One region of the Pseudomonas sp. NPDC087336 genome, then DNA from elsewhere that is predicted to be linked to it. Evidence: predicted binding sites of a transcription regulator. Region 1 holds the regulator's gene; each other region holds the start of a gene.

Region 1 (5,638 bases):
GGCCGACGATGCCCAACTGGACGACAAGAACGGCGTAGCCACCTATACGGGCGATGTGATCATCACCCAGGGCTCGATGAAGGTGACCGGCAACAAGGTGACCATGACCCGCGCCCCCAATGGCGACATCGACGTAGTGACCTCGGTGGGCAACCTGGCCTATTTCGAGCAACTGCAAACGGCAGGCGACGCCAAGCCTGTGCAAGGCTGGGGCGTAACCATCCAGTACCACGCCACGCAAAACCGCGTCGTGCTGATCGACAAGGCCAAGGTCGTCGACAAGGACAACAACACCACCCAGGGCGAGAAGATCGTCTATGACACCGAGAAAAAACTGGCCAGCGCCGGTCGCGCCACGGGCAGCAAGGTGACCGAGTCGCGTCCGCGCATAGACATGGTGATCCAGCCGAAAAAGAAAACCGACGAGCAAAAGGCGCAGTAATGGCAACTCTGAAAGCTCAGCATCTGGCCAAGAGCTACAAGAGCCGCCAGGTCGTGCGTGACGTCAGCCTGTCCATCGACAGCGGCCAGATCGTCGGCCTGCTCGGCCCCAACGGCGCCGGCAAGACCACCTGCTTCTACATGATCGTCGGCCTGGTACAGGCCGATCAGGGCCGCGTGCTGATCGATGACCTCGACGTCAGTCACCAGCCGATGCACGGTCGCGCCAAGGCGGGTATCGGTTATCTGCCGCAGGAAGCATCGATCTTCCGCAAACTGTCGGTGGCCGACAACATCATGGCCATCCTCGAGACCCGCAAGGAACTCGACAAGGCCGGTCGCCGCAAGGAACTGGAAAGCCTGCTGCAGGAGTTCCACATCAGCCACATCCGCGACAGCCTCGGCATGAGCCTGTCAGGTGGCGAGCGCCGCCGCGTGGAAATCGCCCGGGCACTGGCCACCAACCCGAAATTCATCCTGCTCGACGAACCATTCGCCGGCGTGGACCCGATCTCGGTAGGCGACATCAAGCAGATCATCCACCACCTCAAGGCGAAGGGGATCGGCGTGCTGATCACCGACCACAACGTCCGTGAAACCCTGGATATCTGCGAAACCGCCTATATTGTCAACGATGGCCAACTGATCGCCGAAGGCGACGCTGAAACCATCCTGGCCAATGACCTGGTGAAGGAAGTGTACCTGGGGCATGAATTCCGCCTGTAAGCATCGCGGTGTCCGGCGGGTCGGCCGAGCGCTTGCCGCAATAAAAAATCAATCTTTTTTTATTGTTACAGCGCTCTAGGCAAACGCCGCAGTTTCGGGCATATAATTTGCTTAAGTTTGGCGCTCCGGCGCCCTGTAGTGGATGGCGCATGTGCGCCGGCGAATAAGGTGTTAAGCCCCTGCCATGAAACCATCGCTAGTCTTGAGAATGGGCCAGCAGCTGACGATGACACCGCAGCTGCAACAGGCCATCCGCCTGCTCCAATTGTCGACCCTGGACCTGCAACAGGAAATCCAGGAGGCCCTGGAGTCCAATCCGATGCTCGAGCGCCAGGAAGAAGGCGACGACTTCGATAATTCCGACCCACTGGCCGACAACGCCGAACACCAGCCCAGTACCGACACCCAGGAACCCTCATACCAGGAAAGCGCCCCGACCGTCGATAACATCGAGGAAGGCGACTGGAACGAGCGCATCCCCAATGAACTGCCTGTCGACACCGCCTGGGAAGACGTCTACCAGACCAGTGCCAGCAGCCTGCCGAGCAACGATGACGACGAGTGGGATTTCACCACCCGCACATCGGCCGGCGAGAGCCTGCAAAGCCACCTGTTGTGGCAATTGAACCTGGCACCGATGTCCGACACCGATCGCCTGATCGCCGTGACCCTGATCGACTGCATCAACAACCAGGGTTATCTGGACGAGACGCTGGAGGAAATCCTCGAAGCCTTCGATCCGGAACTGGACATCGAACTGGACGAAATCGAAGCCGTCCTGCACCGCATCCAGCAATTCGAACCCGCCGGTATCGGTGCGCGCAACCTGGGCGAATGCCTGCTGCTGCAATTGCGCCAGCTAACCGCCAAGACACCTTGGCTGGCCGAAGCCAAGCGCCTGGTCACCGACTACATCGACTTGCTCGGTAGCCGCGACTACAGCCAGCTGATGCGCCGCATGAAGCTCAAGGAAGATGAACTGCGCCAGGTCATCGAACTGGTCCAGAGCCTCAACCCGCGCCCGGGCTCGCAAATCGAGTCGACCGAAGCCGAATACGTGGTTCCCGACGTGATCGTGCGCAAGGACAACGAACGCTGGCTGGTGGAGCTCAACCAGGAGTCGGTGCCTCGCCTGCGGGTCAACGCCCAGTATGCAGGGTTCGTTCGCCGTGCCGACACCAGCGCCGACAACACCTTCATGCGCAATCAGCTGCAGGAAGCCCGCTGGTTCATCAAGAGCCTGCAAAGCCGCAACGAAACCCTGATGAAAGTGGCCACGCAGATCGTCGAGCATCAGCGCGGCTTCCTGGAGTACGGCGACGAGGCGATGAAACCATTGGTCCTGCATGACATCGCCGAAGCAGTCGGCATGCACGAGTCGACGATTTCACGGGTCACCACGCAGAAATTCATGCATACCCCTCGGGGAATCTATGAACTGAAATACTTTTTCTCCAGCCACGTCAGCACCTCCGAAGGCGGAGAATGCTCGTCCACGGCGATTCGCGCGATCATCAAAAAACTGGTAGCTGCGGAAAATCAGAAAAAGCCGTTGAGTGACAGCAAGATCGCTGGTTTACTGGAGGCACAAGGCATTCAGGTGGCCCGCCGCACCGTCGCCAAGTACCGCGAATCCCTGGGGATCGCGCCTTCGAGCGAACGCAAGCGGTTGATGTAGGGCCACGCCACAGCGTTCCAGTGGCAGATCATCTGGATCTGCCGCTTTATGCACTGGCAACGAAGGAGAAGCTGTATGCAAGTCAACATCAGTGGACACCAACTGGAAGTGACCGAACCTCTTCGCTCCTACATCGGCGAAAAACTCGAACGATTGGAGCGACATTTCGACAAGATCACTAACGTGCAGGTCACGATGACGGTCGAAAAGCTGAAGCAGAAAATCGAAGCCACGCTGCATATTCCCGGCAATGAAGTGGTCGCCAACGCGGAACATACCGACATGTACGCGGCGATCGACGCATTGACCGACAAGCTGGATAAACAACTCAAAAAGCATAAGGAAAAGACCCAGAGCCTCCTCCAGGGCGCTACGGGTCGTTAACACTCCCAACCCATGATCCGACTTGAAAGCATCCTGACCCCCGGCCGTTCCCTGGTGAACGTGCCGGGCGGCAGTAAAAAGAAAGCCCTCGAGCAAATTGCCAACCTTATCCATCGCGAAGTGCCGGATCTGGAGATGCAAGATGTCTTCGAGGCTTTGATTGCCCGTGAAAAACTGGGCTCGACCGGTTTTGGCAACGGCATCGCCATTCCCCACTGTCGCCTGAAGGGCTGCAACGCACCCATCAGCGCCTTGATGCACTTGGATGCCCCCATCGATTTCGACGCCATCGACGGCGCCCCGGTTGACCTGCTGTTTGTGCTGCTGGTCCCGGAAGCCGCCACCGATGCGCACCTGGAGTTGTTGCGCCAGATTGCCAGCATGCTCGACCGCAAGGACGTGCGCGACAAACTGCGCAGCGCCCCGAGCAATGAAGCCTTGTATCAGGTTGTCCTGAGCGAGCAAAACGGGCAGTAATCATGCGCTTGATCATCGTCAGCGGCCGCTCCGGCTCGGGTAAAAGTACCGCCCTCGACGTCCTCGAGGACAACGGCTACTACTGCATAGACAACCTGCCGGCGGGGTTGCTGCCCGAACTGGCCGAGCGAGCGCTGATCCACACCGAGCTGGCACAACCGCTGGTTGCCGTATCCATCGATGCACGCAACCTGCCAAGCCACCTGTCGCGGTTCCCCGAGTTGCTGGCCGAAGTGCGCAGTCGCCACATCCAGTGTGATGTCCTGTACCTGGATGCCGACGAGGAAACCCTGCTCAAACGTTTCTCGGAAACCCGTCGGCGCCACCCGCTGAGCAATGCCAACCGCTCACTGGCCGAAGCGATCAACGACGAGACCACCCTGCTCGGGCCGATTGCCGACCTTGCCGATCTCAAGCTCAACACCACCAGCCTGAACTTGTATCAACTGCGCGATACCATCAAGCTGCGCCTGCTGAACCAGCCGGAACCCGGTACGGCGTTCCTCGTGGAATCGTTCGGGTTCAAGCGCGGCATGCCGGTCGACGCCGACCTGGTATTCGATGTGCGCTGCCTGCCCAATCCTTACTGGAAGCCGGAACTGCGCGAGCAGTCCGGGCTCGACCAACCGGTGGCCGAATACCTGGCGGCGCAACCCGATGTGGAGGAAATGTTCCAGGACATTTCTACTTACTTGCTCAAATGGCTGCCACGCTTTGCCGCCAGCAACCGTGCCTATGTCACCATTGCCATTGGCTGCACCGGCGGCCATCACCGCTCCGTCTACCTGACTGAACGTCTTGGCCAGGTCCTGCAGCAATCCCTGAAGAATGTCCAGGTTCGCCACCGCGACCTCAGCTAAAGGATTCACATCGCGATGCCTGCTCTGGAAATCGAAATCATCAACAAGCTGGGCCTGCATGCCCGCGCTTCGGCAAAATTCGTTGGGGTCGCCGGTCAATTCAAGGAATGCACGATCAGGGTAGGACGCACGCCAGAAACCACCGTCGATGGTAAAAGCATCATGGCGATGATGATGCTGGCCGCCGGCAAGGGCACCAGGATTTATCTGAGCACGCAAGGCGAGCAGGAACAGCAAGCGCTGGATGCGCTGGTAGCGTTGATCAACAACTACTTCGACGAAGGCGAGTAAAGGTCAAAAGATCGTCCGCAGGCTCGGGCCGCATTCGGACGATCTTTTTCTCAACCCAACGCCGTATCCATCACCATCATCAAACAAAACCCGATCAGCAACCCAAGGCTGGCCAGCTTGTCGTGACCATGCCGCCGCGACTCGGGAATGACTTCGTGGGTGACCACCAACAGCATCGCCCCCGCCGCCAGCGCCAAACCCAAAGGCAACAACAGTTCAGCCAGGCTCACCAGCCACGCGCACAACAGCGCGAACACCGGCTCAACCAAACCTGACGCTGCACCCATCAAAAAAGCCTTGAAACGCGACATCCCTGCCCCGGCCAGGACCAACGCGATCACCAACCCTTCCGGCACATCCTGCAAGGCAATGCCCATTGCCAGGCTGTCGGCATCAGGCATACCACCACCGGCCGACACGCCGACCGCCATGCCTTCAGGGATGTTATGGGCAATGATTGCAAACACGAACAGCCAGATCCGTGGCGGGATCACCGGATGCTCCACGGAGCCGATGAGCATTTGTGGTGAAGCTTGCGCGACCTTGCGATCCACCAGGAACAAAGCGAGCGCGCCGAGCATGATGCCGAAACAGATCAAGCTGCTGGCTGCCCACGGCGTCATGTCGAGGTTTTCTGCCGCCGCAATGCCCGGCACGATCAGCGAAAACGCTGTCGCCGCGAGCATCACGCCAGCACCAAAGCCCAGCAGGGTATCGCTGAGTGCCTGGGGCATACGCCGGATCACCAGCACCGGTACGGCCCCGAGCGCGGTACCCAGGG
Region 2 (5,638 bases), on a different contig from region 1:
AGCGCGGCACATCGGCCCGCAGCAGCAGCAACTCGGCCACATGCCGGGCACCGGGGGCGTCACGGTAGATCTCGGTGTACGCCTCGAAAGACGACAAGGCGCGCAGCAACGCACTCCACTGGTAGTAGGCGTGGGCCGTGCCGTCGCTGACCGCTTCGGCCTGATCGCCGGCCATTTCGTAGCGGGCATCAAGCAGGCGCAGTGTGTTGTCGGCCCTTTCGATGAACGTCCCCAGGCGAATGAAGCGGAACGCGTCATTGCGCATGATGGTGCCGTAGGAGGCGCCACGAAACAGGTGGGAACGCTCCTTGATCCACTCGCAGAAACGGCTCATGCCGTAGCGGCTCAGGCCCTGTCCGGCGATGCCGCGAATCTCAAGCCAAGTGGCGTTGATGTTTTCCCACATGTCGGCGGTGATGCGGCCACGCACCGCGTGGGCACTGGCCCGTGCGGCACCGAGGCAACTGTAGATGCTCGCCGGGTTGGCCGCGTCCAGGGCAAAGAAATGCAACAGCCGTTCGGCATGCAGCTCGCCGTGGCGTTCGAGGTAATCGTCCAGGGTGCCGGTAATCAGCAACGGCATGGCCAATTCGTGCAAGCCGTTACCGCGACCATCCTGGGGCATCAGCGACAGCGAATAACTGATGTCGAGCATCCGTGCGAGGTTTTCCGCCCGCTCCAGGTAACGCGACATCCAATACAGATCCGAGGCAGTTCTACTTAACATGTCAGGCTTCCTTCAATCCTCGACCACCCAGGTGTCCTTGGTTCCGCCGCCCTGGGAGGAGTTCACCACCAGGGAGCCTTCGCGCAGGGCGACACGGGTCAAACCGCCGGGCACGACCCGGGTTTCACGGCCAGACAATACAAACGGACGCAGGTCGATGTGGCGTGGCGCGATGCCGTTTTCGACAAAGGTCGGACAGGTCGACAGCGACAGCGTCGGCTGTGCGATGTAAGCATGGGGCTTGGCGATGATGCGTGCGCGGAAGGCTTCGATTTCCGCAGCGGTCGCCGCTGGCCCCACCAGCATTCCGTAGCCGCCGGAGCCCTGAGTTTCCTTGACCACCAGCTCTGGCAGATTGGCCAGAACGTGGGACAGTTCAGAAGGATTACGACACTGCCACGTGGGCACGTTCTTCAGGATCGGTTCTTCGTCCAGATAGAAACGGATCATGTCGGTGACGAACGGATACACCGATTTGTCGTCCGCCACCCCGGTGCCGATGGCGTTGGCCAACACGACATTGCCGGAACGATAGGACGACAGCAGCCCCGGCACGCCCAGCATCGAGTCGGGATTGAATGCCAGCGGATCGAGGAACGCATCGTCGAGACGGCGGTAGATCACGTCGACGGCTTTCGGCCCGTCGGTCGTGCGCATGAACACCTTGTCGTCCCGCACGAACAGATCCGCGCCCTCCACCAACTCGACGCCCATTTCCCGCGCCAGGAACGCATGCTCGAAGAACGCGCTGTTGAAGCGCCCCGGCGTCAGCACCACGACACTCGGGTTATCGATGGGGCTGGAGCTTTTCAGGGTGTCGAGCAACAGGTTCGGGTAATGGTCGATCGGGGCAATGCGCTGGGCCGCAAACAGCTCGGGGAACAGTCGCATCATCATCTTGCGGTCTTCGAGCATGTAGCTGACGCCGCTCGGTGTACGAAGATTGTCCTCGAGCACGTAGTAGGTGCCGTCGCCGTCGCGTACCAGGTCGACGCCGGAAATGTGCGAATAGATATCGCGGTGCAAGTCCAACCCTTGCATTGCCAACTGGTATTGCTCGTTGGCCAGCACCTGCTCGGCGGGAATGATCCCGGCCTTGATGATGCGCTGCTCGTGGTACAGGTCGGCGAGGAACATGTTCAACGCCTTGACCCGCTGGATACAGCCGCGCTCGACCACACGCCATTCACTGGCGGGGATGCTGCGCGGGATGGTGTCGAAGGGAATCAGGCGCTCTGTCCCCTGCTCATCACCGTAGAGCGTGAAGGTAATCCCGGCGCGATGAAATAACAGATCGGCCTCGCGTCGCCGTTGTGCCAGAAGCTCGTCAGGCGTCTCGGCCAGCCAACGGGCAAACTCCCGATAATGCGGGCGGACCTGGCCGCCGGCATCGTACATCTCATCAAAATAGGTGCGGATCATGCCGTACTCCTTGTCACCCGGACATCCAGGCCTTCGCAAGGCCCGTGCCATCGGCAGAAACGCTTAGATTTCAATCGGTTGGATAATCACTATGCGAACACCGCACCAATCCTGTGCGGTAAATGCCCCAACCTGACTGCCCCCGCTTCATTGCAAGGCGTTGTTGTCGCCTGTGACCAGCATAGTCTGTAGGAGCCGGCTTGCCGGCGAAGGCGTCATTAAGTCATGCGTCACTCTCGGGGACGCCTTCGCCGGCAAGCCGGGCTCCTACAAAGCCGTGTTGAATTTCCCTTCGGCAAAAACGAAAACGGCCAACCCGAAGGTCAGCCGTCATTGCTGGTTGTAACTGTTCATAAGTTTATGCGAGTCGCCCTCGTACCTCCTGTTTCACACCCCAGCCTTCAATGATGCCGCCCAGTGGCTCGACCACGGCTTCGAAGCCCTGCTCGAAATCGCCAATGTCGTCGTAGGTGGCATACATGACTTTGCACAATTCCAGCGCCCAGGCGCCATCGTCGCGCACACTGACTTGCGCATCCAGGGATTCACCACGGTGGAAATGACCTGCCGCCCTGCGTGCCCGCTCCTCGTCCGGGAAAATGGCGTAGAACTCGATGGGATGGAACCGGGAAAAGTCAAAACCGCCTTCTTTCATGCGGCGCAGCACACTGCTGCTGATGTCTTCTTGATAGGCTGTGCTCATGAAACGTCCTCCTCAAACTGATGGATAGACTTTCCGTACTCCCTGTGTGCGAACCCAAAGGTGCGCACCAATCGGCAACCAGATGCCGACGGGAAACAAGCATGGAGCTGACAAGACCAGACCTTAGCGATTCATTCGCTGATCTCGATTGCAGAGTAGCCCCAAGATAGAGCCGCTGCCAAGGCCTGGTTCTGCTGTAGTCGATAACGAGAAGAGGTTCAGACGGGGGTGATGCTGCGAATTTCAATACTGTTCTGGGATTTCAGGCTTTTGACGCCTGCATCGCAAGTGCGCCCCTCCAGATCGTTCAGATCCAGTTCGGCGGCCACGGGAAGCAACCGTTCCTTGATGAGTTTGGCGGCCTCTTCGTGACTCGGGCACTCCTCGCACTCGAAGACTTCGTCGATTAATTCACCATGATCATCCACGAAAGTGACTTTCCACTTTTGCATCGGTGCCTCCTCGATAAAACCCATGGATGGGCTTACACCTATCTCGACCCTGGACGCGGGGTAAATGTTCCGGCGAATCAACAATAGCAGGCGTCAGCAAAGGCTGCCTGACGCCCCGTTCAGACGGTGACCCCTGTCAGATGCGCACGTTCCCCCGGGGACCGGCAATCGCCCAGATGATCAGGCCCAGAACCGGCAGCAACAGGATCAACAGCACCCAGAAGATTTTCATCCCGGTTTCGGCACCGCTTTTCAACACGTTGATGATTGCCCAGATGTCCAAGGCAAGAATGATCAAGCCCACCAGGCTGTTGAACGTGGAACCCATGATGACGCTCCCGAAGAGTGATATGCCCTCTTAGGATAGCCGTCCCTGACCAGGGTTCCCTTTTTTTGACAGCTTTGACGGTTCAGACGTGGATCGACACTTTCAAGGCTTCCAGCGAGGGCGCGGCGGCGATGCCGGCTTCGGCGCACAGCTCGAGTACCCGTGGCACGGCATTGCCGTAGACCAGTACCACTTGCAGTTCATCGTCCAGCAACTGGCTGAAGTTCATCAGCGTGTAACCGCCATTTTCCTTGTTCAGGCTGCTCATCTGCACCTGGATGCGATTCAGCGCGGTCAGCGCTTCGGTCTTGGCCAATTGCTTGGGCTTGAGATTGAACTCTACCCCCGGGCCGAACGAGGCGACGATCTGGGCAAACAGGTCCACATAGGTGTCGGCCTGGAACAGCACGGTCTCGGGCAGGCTGCCAACGACCACCCACTCACCCAGCGGGATCGGAAAGCTGTCGTCGTAGTTGATGTCCGGGTTGGCGCCGAGGAAAGCCGCAGGATCTGCGTAGGCCTGGGCCGCTTCGTCAGCGACTTTCTCGATTTCGTCATCGGCCATGCACCCGGAGCTGATGTTGCTGATGAGTTCGATGAGGGCGGCTTTCATGGGGGGCAGATCCTGTAGCAAGTCAATTTTCAGGGCGCGCAGGATAGCGCATTACGCCCGACGATGGCGGCTTGCAAACAGGGCTCGCAATCTTGACCTGCATCAAGCGTTCAGCCAAACAATAGCGGCACAATAATGGCACCTTGCCAAAACTGTTTCCGCTATCAGAGAAGACCTCCATGGGTGCCTGGCTTAGCAACATCTCGCTGAAGTACAAATTCTGGGCGGTGAATGCCGTCGCCTTCGTCACCACGCTACTGCTGGTGTTGTATGCCGTGCAACTCGAGCAACAAGCCCGCAGCAATGCCGCCCAGGCATCGGCCCAGGCCCAGGCGCGATTGCTCGCGGCCTGGCCTGCCGGGCAGCCTTTGCCCAAGGCCGAGAACCTGCTGATGTTCGAACACGACCAGGTACCGCGGCTGAACGGACAGCCGCTGCAGGCACTGGCCGACGCCAACGGCTGGGTCGAGATCAATTCATTGCCGTATTTCGGTGACGACCTGCCGATCGGCGCCCAAGTCGTCACCCGTGCGGATGGTCAGCGGGTTGCGCTGATCGCCCATGGCCCAAGCCTGGGCCAGGTGTTCGGCGAGCGTGTTGCCAACTATGCGCTGGCGGTGTTCATCCTGATGCTGGCGATGCTCGGTGCCTCGCAGTTGTTGATCCGCTTTTTGCTCAGTCAGCTCAATACCCTCAAAGACGTGATGCTCCACGTTGAAAAAACCGGCGACCTGTCGGCCCGCGTCCCACTGACCTGCAGCGACGAAGTCGGGCAGATGGCCAACGCGTTCAACGCCATGCAAGCCGGTTACCAGGGTGTGGTGAGCACTGTCGCCAGCACGATCCGACAACTCGACGAAGGCGCAGCACGCCTGGCCTCGAGCATGAATGAGGTGCGTCACGGCATGCTCGGCCAGCAGAGCGAAACCGATCAGGCGGCAACGGCCATCAATGAAATGACCGCCACCGTCTATCACATCGCCCAGCACGCCGGTGCCACCCGTGACCTGTCGCAATCTGCCGACACCTTGGCCGGCAGCGGGCAGGAAGTGGTCATGCGGGTGCAGCGATCGATTGCCGGACTGTCTACCGGGGTGCAGCAGACCGCCGAGATGATCCAGCGCCTGGCCGAGGACAGCCAGAAGATCAACGGAGTGGTCAATGTGATCCACAGCATTGCCGAGCAGACCAATCTGCTGGCGCTGAACGCGGCGATCGAAGCGGCCCGGGCCGGTGAAATGGGCCGTGGCTTTGCGGTGGTCGCCGATGAAGTGCGCAACCTGGCCAAGCGCGTACAAACCTCCACCGATGAAATCACCGTAATGGTGTCCGCCTTGCAATCAGGTACTCGCGATGCGGTGGACTTCATGCAGGAGAGTTCATTCAAGGCCGA
Region 3 (5,638 bases), on a different contig from region 1:
ACCAGTTGGGCCAGTTTCAAGGCGGCACGGAAAGCATTGCGGCGCTGGTGGTAGACCACTTCATCGGGCAGGGTGCCACGGTAGCAACGGCTGCCGTTGGATTCGTCGATGGTCAGCTGGCCATTGCTTTCCCACGCGATGCGCACGCCTTCATGAAAACCTTCGACTTTGAAGGGTTCGCCGGCCAGCAGGAAACGTTCGCCATCGCGGGGAATCATTTCATCCAGGGCAATCATGTTGCGTTCACGATCAAGGTCCACCAGATAGCTCTGGAAGCGCTGGCTGCGCTCGTGGAACGTGATGATCAGCGGGTCATGGCTGTCTAGCAGCTGGCGCAAATTGCCGGAGATTTCCAGGGGCGTGCTGAGCACCTTGGGTGGCTGCGGAGCATCATCCGCGTTTAAGGCATTGGACACGGTTAATCAATCTCCAGACAAATTTTGACTACGGCAATGGGCATTTTGCCATCATGTTTCGCGTCTTGATAGAGCGTGCTTATCGACAGGCTCAAGCCTGACTAAGCGGGCGTGGTTTCACAAGCCTGGAGAATGATCCGCTGGCGTCATAGAGCGCGGGCTGCTCACCGCCGTTAAGGATTCTCAGCTGGGTGGCCGTGGCGGCCTGCTGTACAAGGATCGACTGCCCATTGTTGGCGTTGGCGGCGTGGCATTGAGCCAGAAGGTCGGTCAGGACATCACTTTGCGTCAGCAGTGCCTGACCCACGCTCGATTGACTGGCCAGTTGCTCCAGACCGCTGCGATTGGTTGGCAGGTTGAGGCTGGCGAGAATCTCGCTGCGTTTGCGGCCATGCTGTTCGAGCTCGATGATCATTGCCTGCTTGCGCGCCAGGATCTCTTCCAGCAATTGCATGTCGCGGCCATGCAAGGCGAGGGATTCGGTGCGCAGTAATTCCAGCAAGTTTTGCGCTGGAGCAAGGTCGTCGTTGATCAGTTGCAGTAAATTGGTGTCGTGCATGGCTGGCCTTGGGGTTTAAGCGTCCAAAAGCCTGGCGCGGGCCGAGGCCTAGCGCTGGGCTTCGAAGTTGAGCAGTTTGCTGGCTACACGGTTGCTGTCGACTTTATAGCTGCCATCGGCGATGGCTGCTTTCAACTCAGCCACGCGGGATTTGTCGACGACAGGCTGATCGCGCAGCGTATCGGTGATCTTCTGCAACTGTTGCGCCTCATTGCTCAGATGTACCGATTCCCCGCTTTTGACGATATTGACCTGTTCGGCGGAGGGGGTAGGCTCGGCAGGCTTACCGGTTTCGGCAGTTTCCCTGGCGGCGTTGGTACGTGTACTGCCCGTGAGTGACGGGGAGCTGTTCAATCGGCTGAAATCGATGACCATGGTAAAAAAACCTCTGGGAATTTGGACGCTTGCCATGTTTTCGGCCATTCCCTGAAAAACTTTAGGCCCATTTATCAAATGAGCTTGCGCGCGCCAGCGCTTGCCGTGCCTGGTACACAGTTTAGGGAACCGCCGAGACCGGCGCCACAATTTCACCCGCAACAAGCCCTACATGGACACTTCCACCTGGCCCGGCGCAATCACCTGTGCCTTGATGACCCGTTTGGAATTGAGGTTCTTGACCCGAATCTGTTCGCTCAGGCCGCCACCGGCCAGTGCCTCGCCGGGCATACGCACGCTGAGCGTACCACTGCGGGCGGTAATCACCACCTGGTCGCCCTTGCGTATCACTTCCGCCTGTTCGATGTGCACCAGGCTGATGACCTGATCGTTGACCATTGGTCGGGTAAGTCGTTGCCCGATGGCCTGGTCCACGGCAATCAGGTAACCCTGGTTGAGCAGGCTGATATCGCGCTCACGTAGCGCGACGTCCTGCGGCTCGACAATGCCGGCTCGGCGCAGTGGCCGGGTGGTCGTGACAACCTCGCGAAACAGGCGTACCTGAGCGGGCACGAAGACTGTCCAGGGCGATGCTCCCTCACAGCGAACCTTGACCGTTACGCGGCCCAAAGGCTTGGCCGGACTCTCCAGCGTGGCTGTCAATTCCTTGTCGCACATCGGCATGCGCAGGCGCGGATCGAGCGGGTTCACCTGGATTTCATAGCGACCTTGGGTTTGACTCGTCGCCAGATAGTCCTCTACGGTGAATTCAAGAAAGCCCTGGGTGACGCCGATAAGCATGTCAGGCAAGGTAACCGCGTTAGCAAGGGCAGGGCTGCCAGCGTTGAACAGGCAAACAGCCGACAACACCCCCAGCCATTGGCGGCAGCGGGTGGTCAAGCGTCGGATTAATGTCGGTTGTGTGTTCATGACAGATCAAAAGCAAGCGCCGTGCCGTTTAGTGATGAAGGCGCGTCGCAACAACACTTAGCGTTGGCGTAGGAGTCAGGCATGGCTGGTGTAATGGATTCGGTAAACCAGCGCACGCAACTGGTGGGGCAGAATCGCCTCGAGTTGCTGTTGTTCCGTCTCGACGGCCAGCAGCTGTATGGGATCAACGTGTTCAAGGTGCGGGAGGTGCTGCAATGCCCCAAACTGACACTGATGCCCAAGTCCAGTCCTGTCGTGTGTGGCGTGGCGAATATTCGGGGAGCGACCATTCCGATCCTTGATCTGGCGATGGCGACCGGCTCCGGTGGCTTGAAGGACAAGAACAACCCCTTCGTGATCATCACGGAGTACAACACCAAGACCCAGGGATTCCTGGTGCGCTCGGTGGAGCGCATCGTCAACATGAACTGGGAGGAGATTCATCCGCCACCCAAGGGCACGGGACGTGATCACTACCTGACGGCTGTGACGCGGGTCGACAACCAGTTGGTGGAAATCATCGACGTCGAGAAGGTGCTGGCGGAAGTGGCCCCCACCCCGGAAGCGATTTCCGCTGGCGTGGTGGATGTCGAAACCCAGCACAAGGCGCTCTCCTTGCGGGTGCTGACGGTCGATGACTCGTCGGTGGCGCGCAAGCAGGTCACCCGGTGCCTGCAAACGGTCGGTGTTGAAGTGGTGGCGTTGAACGACGGTCGGCAAGCGCTGGATTACCTGCGCAAACTGGTCGACGAGGGCAAGAAGCCGGAGGAGGAGTTTCTGATGATGATTTCCGACATCGAGATGCCGGAAATGGACGGATACACCCTCACGGCCGAGATCCGCAACGACCCCCGAATGCAAAAGCTTCACATCATCCTGCATACTTCGTTGTCGGGTGTGTTCAATCAGGCGATGGTCAGGAAGGTCGGTGCCGATGATTTCCTGGCCAAATTCCGTCCTGATGACCTGGCATCCCGGGTAGTCGACCGGATCAAAGCAGCAGACTTCAGCTAGGGGCGTCCGGCCCCCGGCAGTCAACACGATTTTAGAGGCGGCAGCATTGTCTACGGGTAATTTGGATTTCGAACAGTTCCGGGTGTTCCTGGAAAAAGCCTGTGGCATTTTGCTCGGTGAAAACAAGCAGTATCTGGTCTCCAGCCGTCTCAACAAACTGATGGAGCAGCAAGGCATCAAGTCCCTGGGTGAGCTGGTCCAGCGCATTCAGACCCAGCCGCGTAGCGGGTTGCGCGAGATGGTGGTGGATGCGATGACGACCAACGAAACCCTGTGGTTTCGTGATACCTATCCGTTTGAAGTCTTGAAGAACAAGGTGCTGCCCGAGGCGATCAAGGCAAGTCCCGGCCAGCGTCTGCGGATCTGGTCGGCGGCGTGCTCGTCGGGTCAGGAACCGTATTCGCTGTCGATGTCCATCGATGAGTTCGAGCGGTTCAATGCCGGGCAGTTGAGGATGGGCGTGCAGATTGTGGCCACTGACCTGTCCGGCACCATGCTGAACAACTGCAAGACCGGCGAGTACGACAGCCTGGCCATCGGTCGCGGACTATCTCCCGAGCGGCTGCAGCGTTATTTCGACCCCAAGGGGCCGGGGCGCTGGGCCATCAAGGCGCCGATCAAGAGCCGGGTCGAGTTTCGCTCGTTCAACCTGCTGGACAGCTACGCGAGCCTTGGCAAGTTCGACATCGTGTTCTGTCGCAACGTACTGATCTACTTCTCCGCCGAAGTGAAGAAGGACATCCTGTTGCGCATTCACAGCACGTTGAAGCCGGGTGGCTATCTGTTTCTCGGTGCTTCCGAAGCGCTGAACGGATTGCCGGATCATTACCAGATGGTCCAGTGCAGCCCGGGGATTATTTACCAGGCGAAGTGACCGGTTGGTTGCATCAAAAAACGGGAGCCCTCAGGGGTTCCCGTTTTTTATGCCTGATGATTTCTCGCCGATACGGCCTAAACCTGCAGGAGCCGGAAACGGGTGTGACGCGGCAGAAAAGCGGCATCCAGCGGAAACCGCTTGCCGCTTTTCTGTCGCTGCCCTCTGGACCGGTGCCCGCAAAGCCCCGGTTTACGGGGGGTTATGAATTGGCATGACGCTTGCTATGACTATCGTACGAAAAATCAGGTCAGCCGAAGGTTTCCCGCCATGAGCATCAGCTTCGATAAAGCGCTCGGTATTCACGAAAAGGCATTGGGCTTGCGCGCTCAGCGTGCCGAAGTCCTGGCCAACAACATTGCCAACGCCGACACACCGAACTACAAGGCTCGGGACCTGGAGTTCTCGAAAGTGCTCGAGGCGCAGAACGACAAGGCCAAAAATGGCACCTTCGCCTTGAACATGACCAATAGCCGTCATATCGAGGCCCAGGGATTGGGCAATGGCGACGAGTCGCTGATGTACCGTACGCCGATGCAACCGTCGATCGACCAGAACACTGTGGATGCCCAGCTGGAACAGTCGAACTACGCGGAAAACTCGGTCAACTTCCAGGCCAGCTTCACCCTGCTCAACAGCAAATTCAAAGGGCTGGTGTCAGCCCTGCGCGGAGAGTAAGTCATGTCTCTATCCAGTGTTTTCAACATTGCCGGTAGCGGCATGAGTGCCCAGACCACACGCTTGAACACCGTGGCCTCGAACATCGCCAACGCCGAGACTGTCTCGTCGAGCATCGACCAGACCTACCGTGCACGTCACCCGGTATTCGCCACCATGTTCCAGGGCGCTCAAGGCGGTGGCGACTCCCTGTTCCAGAACCAGGACGCGGCCGGTCAAGGCGTACAGGTACTGGGCGTGGTCGAAGACCAAAGCAATCTTGATGCACGCTACGAGCCGAACCATCCGGCCGCCGATGCCAAGGGCTATGTCTACTACCCGAACGTCAACGTGGTGGAAGAAATGGCTGACATGATTTCCGCGAGCCGTTCGTTCCAGACCAACGCCGAAATGATGAATACCGCCAAAACCATGATGCAGAAGGTCCTGACCCTCGGTCAGTGATAAGGGGCGATTCAGATGAGTGTTACCGATACCACCAGTGCTCCGAGCCTCAACGACATCCTGGCCAACTCGTCGATCAAGACCACTACCAATTCCGATAGCCTGGCATCGGCGGCCGGTAGTGCCACGGGCAAAAAGGCCCTGGGCAAGGATGCGTTCCTGCAACTGCTGGTGACCCAGCTGAAAAACCAGAACCCGCTGGAGCCTCAGGACAACGGCGAGTTCGTGGCACAGCTGGCGCAGTTCAGCAGCCTGGAAGGCATCACCACGCTCAACGATACCGTGTCCGGCATCGCTGGCAACTACAACTCGTCCCAGGCGTTGCAGGCTTCGGCGCTGGTGGGGCGT

Evidence for each region. The regulator sigma-54, encoded in region 1, starts transcription at its own class of promoters, with help from an activator protein. The targets are predictions, from matches to a motif close to ANTGGCATNNANNTTGCTNT.
Region 2: the regulator sigma-54 is predicted to act here: its motif matches at 2,182-2,201, upstream of ACIO0C_RS28005 (circularly permuted type 2 ATP-grasp protein).
Region 3: the regulator sigma-54 is predicted to act here: its motif matches at 4,377-4,396, upstream of flgB (flagellar basal body rod protein FlgB).

Annotation. Positions count from the first base shown of each region.
Region 1 covers NZ_JBIUYA010000014.1:85,132-90,769, reverse strand. Annotated here, with positions in the region: gene lptA (lipopolysaccharide transport periplasmic protein LptA) at 1-442, shown strand, start outside; gene lptB (LPS export ABC transporter ATP-binding protein) at 442-1,167, shown strand; gene ACIO0C_RS16090 (RNA polymerase factor sigma-54) at 1,352-2,845, shown strand; gene hpf (ribosome hibernation-promoting factor, HPF/YfiA family) at 2,921-3,229, shown strand; gene ptsN (PTS IIA-like nitrogen regulatory protein PtsN) at 3,242-3,706, shown strand; gene rapZ (RNase adapter RapZ) at 3,709-4,566, shown strand; gene ACIO0C_RS16070 (HPr family phosphocarrier protein) at 4,582-4,857, shown strand; gene ACIO0C_RS16065 (ZIP family metal transporter) at 4,908-5,638, opposite strand, start outside.
Region 2 covers NZ_JBIUYA010000041.1:4,205-9,842, reverse strand. Annotated here, with positions in the region: gene ACIO0C_RS28010 (alpha-E domain-containing protein) at 1-727, opposite strand, end outside; gene ACIO0C_RS28005 (circularly permuted type 2 ATP-grasp protein) at 740-2,149, opposite strand; gene ACIO0C_RS28000 (ribonuclease E inhibitor RraB) at 2,508-2,852, opposite strand; gene ACIO0C_RS27995 (hypothetical protein) at 3,071-3,304, opposite strand; gene ACIO0C_RS27990 (PLDc N-terminal domain-containing protein) at 3,441-3,632, opposite strand; gene ACIO0C_RS27985 (hypothetical protein) at 3,715-4,245, opposite strand; gene ACIO0C_RS27980 (methyl-accepting chemotaxis protein) at 4,425-5,638, shown strand, end outside.
Region 3 covers NZ_JBIUYA010000063.1:6,005-11,642, forward strand. Annotated here, with positions in the region: gene ACIO0C_RS30890 (flagellar brake protein) at 1-416, opposite strand, end outside; gene ACIO0C_RS30895 (flagella synthesis protein FlgN) at 508-975, opposite strand; gene flgM (flagellar biosynthesis anti-sigma factor FlgM) at 1,024-1,350, opposite strand; gene flgA (flagellar basal body P-ring formation chaperone FlgA) at 1,519-2,280, opposite strand; gene ACIO0C_RS30910 (chemotaxis protein CheV) at 2,362-3,294, shown strand; gene cheR (protein-glutamate O-methyltransferase CheR) at 3,341-4,168, shown strand; gene flgB (flagellar basal body rod protein FlgB) at 4,439-4,846, shown strand; gene flgC (flagellar basal body rod protein FlgC) at 4,850-5,290, shown strand; gene flgD (flagellar hook assembly protein FlgD) at 5,306-5,638, shown strand, end outside.